4 regions of the Desulfothermus naphthae genome follow, and region 3 is predicted to be linked to each of the others. Evidence: riboswitches for the same ligand, from Rfam matches in the RefSeq annotation. Region 3 holds a riboswitch; each other region holds the start of a gene.
What was found. A riboswitch is a leader RNA that binds a small molecule or an ion and turns the genes downstream of it on or off. The one in region 3 is predicted to bind cobalamin.
Positions count from the first base shown of each region.

Region 1 (2,206 bases), on a different contig from region 3:
AAAATCTACTTTTGCATCGTCATCTTGCCATCCAAACCTAAAAAATACACCAAAAAGTTCTCCTATTTTTTGATCTGCTGAAATTCCCATTCCCTGATATTTCTCTTCTGAGTTATCCCATCCCTCGAACTCTTCTGAAGTAATATAACCTATTACCCTATAATTACCTTCACCAACAGGTGTATTTAAACTACATCCAATTTCACCACCATAGTAGTTATAAGATTTTGTATCATTCTCATCTTGTGTTTCCCATTTATCAGTTTTTGAGTCCATGGCCAGGGCCTTGAGATAAAAATTTTTATAAGAAAGTTCAACTACACCGCCTGAATCGTAGGATGGCAAATTCAATAAAGGATTGTTGACAAATACTTCATTCATAAATTGACTCAATTCATCATTGGCAAATTCATTTTCATCTAAATATCCTGTTGAATCAATGATACCAATGGTACCGGATAAGGAAATATCTTCGGTTAAATTAAATGTATGTTTATACCAAGCCTCTAATAAATAATCTCTACTTCTGCCATTGATGTCTTCTACATCGTCTTCTAGGTCATCTGCATATGAGGCCAGTATAAATGGGGATTTATCATGTAAACTATTACCTGATGCATAACTTAGAGTAACCTGAAATTCATCTATGTCAGTTGGATGAAGATTAAAGCCAATATCTGCAGCAATAGCACCTCTCCCAAGGGAATCATCATTATCTTCAGAATCATAATCAAGATACTGATATGTGCCTGCTATGGACACATCCAGAGACAGTTGTTTGGTGATGTCATAACCGTAGACATAACTTTTAAAACCAGTTAATACAGAAAACACTAATGCGACCAAAAAGATTTTTTTGTGTGTCATAAATACCTCCTCCTTTGATTTTTTGTGTTATTTGTTAAACTAAAATGTTACTATACCATGTTTATAAAAAAATCAACTAAATTTATATATAAAAATAAAAAAATCCCTGAGAATTATAATTCTCCGGGATTTCCCGTTTTTATCCCTTTCTATAAAATATTACCCCTTTTCCCGAGGGTATATTTTTTTCAGGCAGGTCTTCTGACTCTAAGGATCCTCCTACTCACCACGCCTTCCCACCAACCACCTAAGATTAAATCTTAGGGGCCTTGGCAGTGGCATATCTGTGGCTTTCGTCCCCTTATTACAGCCGCGGGCCGGTTCCGGATTTTCACCGGATTCCCTTTTAAGCCTTAAATCGGCACCTGATGGAGGGCTTTATATTTTATCTTTATTTTTTTGTCAACCTCTATAAAAATTTTGTAAATTATCTCTTGTCAGGGAACTCTTTTGTGTATAAAATTTCTTTTCATTTTACATTAAAGTAGGCCCTTTTGATGATTGTTTTACATCCATAATAAAGGTGTTTTTGTTTCAGAGATTGGGAGAAAATTTTTTTATGAAAAAGACCAGACTTAGTAGAAGAGAGTTTTTATTTGGTTTTAAACACAGATTTTCTTTGGAACCCACTCATTACACATCTATTGTTCATGGCCCTGGAAAAAAAGCTGACGAGTTTTTAAACCAGGGAAAATACCTTGATGCCAAAGAAATTTATTTAGAAATACTTAAAAATAATCCAGATAATTTAGTGGTTCGTCAAAAATTAGCCTATTGTTATTATAAGCTAGGAGATATACAAAAGGCTCTGAAGGAATTTTTAGAACTGAGGAAAAGAGGAGTAAAGAATAATTTTTTATCTCTTTATTTAGGACTTTGTTTTGCATATATGGATGATATGGAAAATGCCATTAATTCTTTAAAAAAATTTTTTGACATTACCAAACCAATTGTACAAAGGGCAATAAATCTACAAATTGCACTTTATGATTCCAACATGGCAAAAAAGGAAGACTTGATCGACTCTATTGAGCAAGCCATAAAAGAACAAAGTAAAATGGAAAGTACCTTAAATAATAAGTAGAAATATTTAAGTCACACCTTTATAAAATACATTTAAGTCAAAAAAGTTAGGAGTTAAGGAGGATAAATGAAGAGTTTATCAATTCTAAAAAAGATTGCAAAAAAGATCGCCTCATTGGATAATAGAGTTGTAGAAGTTTTTATACATTCTGATTTTCCAAAGGATCCTTTAAAGGATGATGAAGTATATTTTGTGTGTCATTTGTTAGATCCAGAAATTACACACGATTTAAACGTATTTAATGAGAAAGGTACA
Region 1 is NZ_BAAHYQ010000001.1:712,660-714,865, reverse strand. Features, by position in the region: gene ACYQ1E_RS03420 (carbohydrate porin) at 1-867, opposite strand, end outside; cobalamin riboswitch at 1,042-1,251, opposite strand; gene ACYQ1E_RS03415 (tetratricopeptide repeat protein) at 1,427-1,951, shown strand; gene ACYQ1E_RS03410 (hypothetical protein) at 2,018-2,206, shown strand, end outside.
Region 1: another riboswitch for cobalamin. It lies ahead of ACYQ1E_RS03420 (carbohydrate porin); the one in region 3 lies ahead of ACYQ1E_RS10445 (IS1380 family transposase).

Region 2 (2,206 bases), on a different contig from region 3:
CTATGAGGATAAAAACACAACAAATGAATATAAAACCCCTGGAAGACCTTTTAAAACCAACCATATTTTTTATCCTTTATCAGGAAGTTTGGTAAAAAATTTCAGTCTATATCCTGGGAATTTTTCTGGATGAAGGATTGCTGCAATCTCTTTAATTATCTCATCTAACCTATCCATTGACTGAGAGTAATTGGGCAGAGGTGAATAAACTGCTCCTTTTGTTAGGGGTTTTATATCTTTGATTAAAGGATTTATCTTAGCCAGTGCTTCTTTAGAAGATGCACCTGTAATTGAAGTGCGATAAGTGACCAATATATCTGCCTGTCTTCCGCTGGAGAGAAACCTCTCCAGAGATATCTCCATTCAGGAACTCCCCCTAATATCGCTAAAGAGATAGTCTCCACCTGCTATTTCAACAATTTGTGCAGACCAGGAATCCCCTGGTTCAATTAACACCCTTTTTTCATAAATATCTCCCCATATTACCTTTGGCTTTGATGAAATATCTTTTAATTTTGTATTTATATCTTTTATAGTCCTCTTGACCCTCTTTACAAATTCCTCTGCTACCTCTTCTTTATTAAAGAATTGAGATAAAAATAACATAAATTTCATTCTAGTATTGAGATCCATTGCACTTTTAGTTGTTGTTACAATGCATTTAATACCCATTTCTTCTAATTTAGGTATATCTGCCAGATTCCAGGTAAACACTACTTCAGGACTTGCTTTTTTAATGAGCTCATAATCAACTGCATTGGATTCACCTACATATATAATAGATCCATTTTCAAGGCCATGTTTTACATAGTCTATTGTCCAGTAATCTTTTTTATGAGTAACTCCAACTAGAGTATTTAATACTCCAAGGCCCCTAAGAAGGGAGACATTGTATCCTGAATATGCAATAACCCTTTTAACCGGGATATATATTATTTTATCTTTGGTGTATTGTTTTGGCGCTTTTATGCCTTTTGGCACCAAGACAAATTTTCTGCCAACACCATCTGTAATTTCTTTTACTCCGTTGGATAATTTTTTTATTGAAAATTCTCCAAAGGACTCAAATGTAGAAGAATGGCATGAAAATAATAGAAATAAAATTAATACACACCACAAATATTTACTCATTGGCATAAATATCCTTAATTAAATTGTTCAGGAAAACAAAAACAACTAATTACACCAGGATCACAATTATAGATAGAGCTATTAAATAAAAAACTTCTTTAAACAATAACTGGTATCAAATTGAAAGATAGAGTTGATGAGTCATTTTGTTCCTCCTTATGCAATTTATTTTTGCATACTAAGGAGGAAGCTTCAGGCGGGTTCTCAGGAAATGGGCTTTAGCTTAAGGCAAGTGACCATTTCCGAGAACGAAGCAGTTAGCCTCGAAGCTTCGTCCTTTTTTATTATCTCTAGGCCGGTCTTCCGACTCGAGGATCATCCTACTCGCCCTGTTGAATACTTAAGGATATTCAACAGGACTCGCCCTGGTGAATAGAATTTCTTTTTTGGGATGTTTACCAGAGCGAGCTGGAGCCTTCCCCTTGGCACCTTTAACCGAACTCCTTAATTTTTGAAGATTCCTGGCCAAAAGGTGTCAAGAGTGGCGATAATTCCAGCTTTCGTCCCCTCTCACGGCTGCGGGCCAGTGCCGGATTTTCACCGGCTTCCCGTTTCACCCTGAAGTCAGGGAACCTAGAGATATTTTGTTTTTTCAAAGGAACTTATCTTTGGAATCTGACGTTGTCAACCATATTTTTTAAAACCTTAAAAAGACATGGCTTAATAGTATTTATGACTTATACTGGTTTCCTTTAAATGAGGAATTTAAAGAGAGAATATTGAGAAGTATTATCTGAGGAATAATTTGATGGGTCGCTTTTAAGATGGAGCAAGGTCGAAGGCCACAGCAAAATAGCTGTCGGTTGGTTGGTGCAATATTTTTAACCAGTATTTATGGGTATTACAATTATTTTGCCATTATTTTGTTTTTTTTAATTTTAACAAAGAAAGAGCTTGACATCAAGGCCATGAAATAATAAATTAGATTGATGAAACATTTTGTGGATACTCAAATAAAAAAAATGGACACTAAAACCAAAAATAAACCCATTACTCCCAAGATGGAGGACTATTTAGAGGCAATAGTTGGCCTGGAAGAAGAGAAAAAGGCCGTGAGGGTCAAGGATATTGCTTC
Region 2 is NZ_BAAHYQ010000001.1:505,253-507,458, forward strand. Features, by position in the region: gene ACYQ1E_RS02405 (FecCD family ABC transporter permease) at 1-64, opposite strand, end outside; gene ACYQ1E_RS02410 (substrate-binding domain-containing protein) at 70-363, opposite strand; gene ACYQ1E_RS02415 (ABC transporter substrate-binding protein) at 364-1,131, opposite strand; cobalamin riboswitch at 1,408-1,723, opposite strand; gene ACYQ1E_RS02420 (metal-dependent transcriptional regulator) at 2,094-2,206, shown strand, end outside.
Region 2: another riboswitch for cobalamin. It lies ahead of ACYQ1E_RS02415 (ABC transporter substrate-binding protein); the one in region 3 lies ahead of ACYQ1E_RS10445 (IS1380 family transposase).

Region 3 (2,206 bases):
ATATCTATAAGAAACATGACCATATCTGTTAACTCGTCTGTTTTCTATTACATATGTTTCATATCTCTTTGGCGGAAGACTTATCATACAAGGCTTTTCTTTATTCTTAAACTCTTCTGCAGGTATCTTTCTCGTAGTACCGTGAATCCTCTTATTACAAGTGTTTTCCATCCATTCTTTGAGTTTTTTCCTGGCAGTTTCTAAATCTTTTGTTTCAAGAGATTTTAGAAAGTTATTTTTTACATACTTAATTGCTGATTCAACCTTGCCTTTTTCCTCAGGTCTTCTTACTTTGCAAGTAATTGGACTGCTACCATAATAAGAAAGCATGTTAGCATATTCATGCTGGATCTCAGGTTCATAAAAATTGGCCTTTAAAACACCAGATTTAAGATTATCTATCTTTACTATCTGAGGTACTGCTCCAAAGTATTCAAAAGCATTTATATGACACCTGATAAATGTAGGAACATTCTGGCTTGTTACCAATTCATAATAATCATATCTACTAAAGCTTAGCCTCATACAGAATATCCAGGTCTTGACCTTTTTCCCACCATAGTTAAAATAACCAGCATAACCAAAATCTACTTGAGCTTCTTTACCAGGTGGGGAAACTATAGGGACATAAGTATCTCTAGGGCCCTTTAGTTTCCTCACATATTTTTTCACCCCGCTATAAGAAATATCTACACCTTTTTCTGTTAGTTTCTGATGAATTAATACTCCTGAAAACCCCTTCTCAAGATAGCCAATAATCTCTTCTTTATAAGTGTCTAATTTACTTTTTCTCTTCATAACAGGAGTCTTTATTTCCCCATTTTTCACCCTATCTCGTATTTTGCGGACAGTCTTTCGGTCAATGCCAAGATCTCTAGCTATAGCTGAAATACTCTTACCGTGCTCAAGCATTGTTTTTACAGTGTAATACATAGCTACCCCCTTCATCTTTATTTCACCTCCGAATAAAATATTTTCAGAGGTGATTATCATATCAGGTGGGGAATTTTAAGGGCCTTTTCCTGGGGAATTTATTTTACCTTTGACAAATGTCGGAAACCTTATACTGTGCGGTAGCTCCCCGCTTAATAGTAATGTGTTGCTCAAGCATCTTGGGAAGCTTCAGTTTGTCAGCAAATAGGCCCAGCAATACCAGTCCGGCGTTGCCCGTAAGATTTTTTTCAGTGAACTTAACATGGAATCTACGCATAGAATCAGTGCCTCCTAATACTTCCTATTTGAGACACTTTATACCATTAATTCACTATATTGTCAAGCTAAACATTATCTTATGATGCAAATTTTAGGTTAAAAATTTCTTTAAGAGGAATATCTACTGAACCTAAAACAAGATTTGTGATCAAAAGAAAGATAAACATAATTGATGAAAATATGAAGAGTGCAATATATCTTCTTCTCCTCATTTGATTTTTCCCAAAATAGTTGTGTAAAGAAATAAAAATTAAGAATATAATATAAAGCAAAGTTATATATTTTGAGGAAATCGTTACTTTCTACAATCTCGATTTCAAAAGAATACTTATCTCAACTGTCTTCTCCCTTAACCAAAAAAAGAGTCCCTGAACCGCACACAGCAGTCCAGGGACTCCCGTTTTATCCCAAAGGACCTCAGTTTATAGCTTTGGGCATCCGCCAAAGCTAATGCCTATGTTACTCAGGCAGGTCTTCTGACTCTAAGGATCTCTCTACTCGCCACGCCTTCCCAGGAGCACCCCTACTCCCAGTGGCTTGATGTGGCTTTCGTCCCCTTATCACAGCCGCGGGCCGGCTCCGGATTTTCACCGGATTCCCTATTAAGCCTTACGGCACCTGAGTGACAAACTATTTATAATATGTCTAACTATGTGTCAACCCCCTAAACACAACTGTCCATTTTGACATTATCCTTGTTCTCTTGTGTTATTTCAACATTAATTTTAACACACTAATCAAAATTCCAGTAAAAGTAGCAATCTGTCCTAGCCAGAATATAAACATCCACTTTATGGTGTCTGCACGCCACTTGTGTATCTCTGTCCTTAATCTTTCTTCAGTGGCCTTAAGTTCATCTTTAGTTACAAGCTCCTTTGTTAATTCATCTTTAAGCTCTGTTTTAATGACAACCTTCTGCTCTTTTGCCTTCTCTTCTTATTGAATAAAGGCCTTTTTCTATTGCTTCTATTACCTTCTTCGCAAGTTCAGGGTC
Region 3 is NZ_BAAHYQ010000002.1:210,211-212,416, reverse strand. Features, by position in the region: gene istA (IS21 family transposase) at 1-948, opposite strand, end outside; partial or broken gene ACYQ1E_RS10445 (IS1380 family transposase) at 1,049-1,210, opposite strand; cobalamin riboswitch at 1,662-1,849, opposite strand; gene ACYQ1E_RS10440 (hypothetical protein) at 2,114-2,206, opposite strand, start outside.

Region 4 (2,206 bases), on a different contig from region 3:
TTTAAAACAGACACGTTATATTTTGTCACTGTAGTAATCACATTATATGCTGGATAATCTGAGAGTTTTTCTATGACTTCAACTACTTTTTTAAAACCGCCTTTTCCAGACCAGCTCTTTCTGGTGGTATCAGCAATTTCCTCCACAGGAGCATCCAAGGATATACCAAGACCCACCTGATTTTTCTTTATAAATTCCAGGTCCTCGTCTGTGAGAAGGGTACCATTGGTCTGGATACCAAAGAGAAAGTCATCTTTATATCTGGATATTCCCTCAAAAACAGCATCTTTTACCATCATTGGTTCAGCACCATGGAATATCACCTGTGGCTTTGCCTCATCACCAAGTATCTCTCTAAAAAATAAAAGCAGCTTTTCAAGATTGGAACAAACCTCTTCAGCACTCATGGAAATTCCATTTTTCCTTCTTTCCCTTGGAAGATAACAATAAGTGCAATCAAAATTACATCTATCAGTGGGATTAAAATAAACAGCAGAGGGAGGCAGCTTAAATCTGAGGAGTTCCATTTCCTCCTTAAACTCTTTCTCTTTTTCGAGGAAATCCTCTGTGAGTTTTCCATTAAGAACAGATGGAAGCTCTGGTGCATCCACTATTGCCCAAAACCCGCTATCACCTTCAACAACTGCCACTTTATCATCTAATCCAATTTCCAATACAGAAAACCTGGGACCATAACCGGTATTTACATATGTTGTTTTATTCATGTTATATTTTACCTATTTCTTGGCCTTAGGGGTCAAAAGGATGTAATGGGAAAGACCTGTATTTTTACCTATTTTTTTGCACCTGCGACGATAAGATATTACATTTTTTTTCATAACTCATACCTCCCTTTTTTATTATTTTTGCTGTGGACCACTAACCAAAAACCCATAGGTTACGGAACCTTAAAATAAAAAAGGAACCCAGGAAAACTAAAAATAACGTTTTCCCGGGTCCCTTTACCATCAGGACTCCGCATTTTCCATCTCCTAACAGGTCTTCTGGCTCTCGGATCATCAGTTTGTCCCACGGCCTTCCCCCCAAGGTGGACCTTGAGAGTGACCTGACCAGATATATTATCTGGTCACTAGGTGGAACAACCTCCCCGATCACAGCGGCGGGACCGCCACGGATTTTCACCGTGTTCCGAGATGTTAGGAGATATAACTCCTTAACACTTAATTATATTAATAGAAATTTACTAAAAAGTCAACCTTAAAATAATCTAATTCCTAATTGATAAATTAGCACAGAGATAAAAAATGCAGTAAATGTATTAAAAAATACACTAAAAATTGCCCATTTCCAATTGGATTCCTGGGCAATTGTAACAACTGACACAAAACATGGGGCATAAATTAGTACAAATATCATAAAACTTAAGGCTTTTATGTTGTTCCAATCTGGATCATTAGCTATTCTTTCAGACAAGGATGTTGAATTCTCCACATCCACTTCTCCTAAAGAATATGCAGTTCCCAAGGTGGACACTATTACTTCTTTTGCAGCTATTCCACCTATTAGTGCTATATTACTCTTCCAATCAAACCCAGCAATCTTTGTGATGTCCTCTACGAATAATCCTAACCGTCCAGCAAATGAATGTGTAAGTGCTATCTTTTTTTTCTCAGCAATTAACCTTTGAATCTTCTCCTGAATTTGTTTTGCCTCAATTTTATCATGCTTGGTCTTTGATAGCTTGAGTTTTAAAGAAGTTATTTTTTTGTCTAAGGGGATAATTAAATTTTTTGGAGGGGTTGGAAAGCTCATACCTGCCCATATAATTATGGAAATCAACAAAATAACTGTCCCAGCCTTTCTTAAATACTGCCATACCCTCTCCCATGTATGAATAACAAGCCCCTTCAAGGTTGGTAACCTATAAGGTGGTAGCTCCATAACAAATGGAGTGGATTCTCCACGTATTACAGTGATTCTAAATAATTTTGCTATAAGAAGCGCCCACAACCAGGAAAAAATAGTCAAAAAAAACATGAGCTTATCACCAGTTTTTGGGAAAAATGCTCCTGCCAGTAATAAGAAGACTGGCACCTTTGCTCCACAGGAAAAAAAAGGCGCTGTTAAGATAGTGGCTATTTTTTCTTTTGGGCCTCTCAATGTCCTTGTGGCCATAATACCTGGAACTGCACATCCACCTGGGATACCACCAGAGATTATAAAAGGCATAACTGAATATCCATGG
Region 4 is NZ_BAAHYQ010000001.1:523,365-525,570, reverse strand. Features, by position in the region: gene cbpB (peptide-modifying radical SAM enzyme CbpB) at 1-725, opposite strand, end outside; cobalamin riboswitch at 978-1,210, opposite strand; gene feoB (ferrous iron transport protein B) at 1,219-2,206, opposite strand, start outside.
Region 4: another riboswitch for cobalamin. It lies ahead of cbpB (peptide-modifying radical SAM enzyme CbpB); the one in region 3 lies ahead of ACYQ1E_RS10445 (IS1380 family transposase).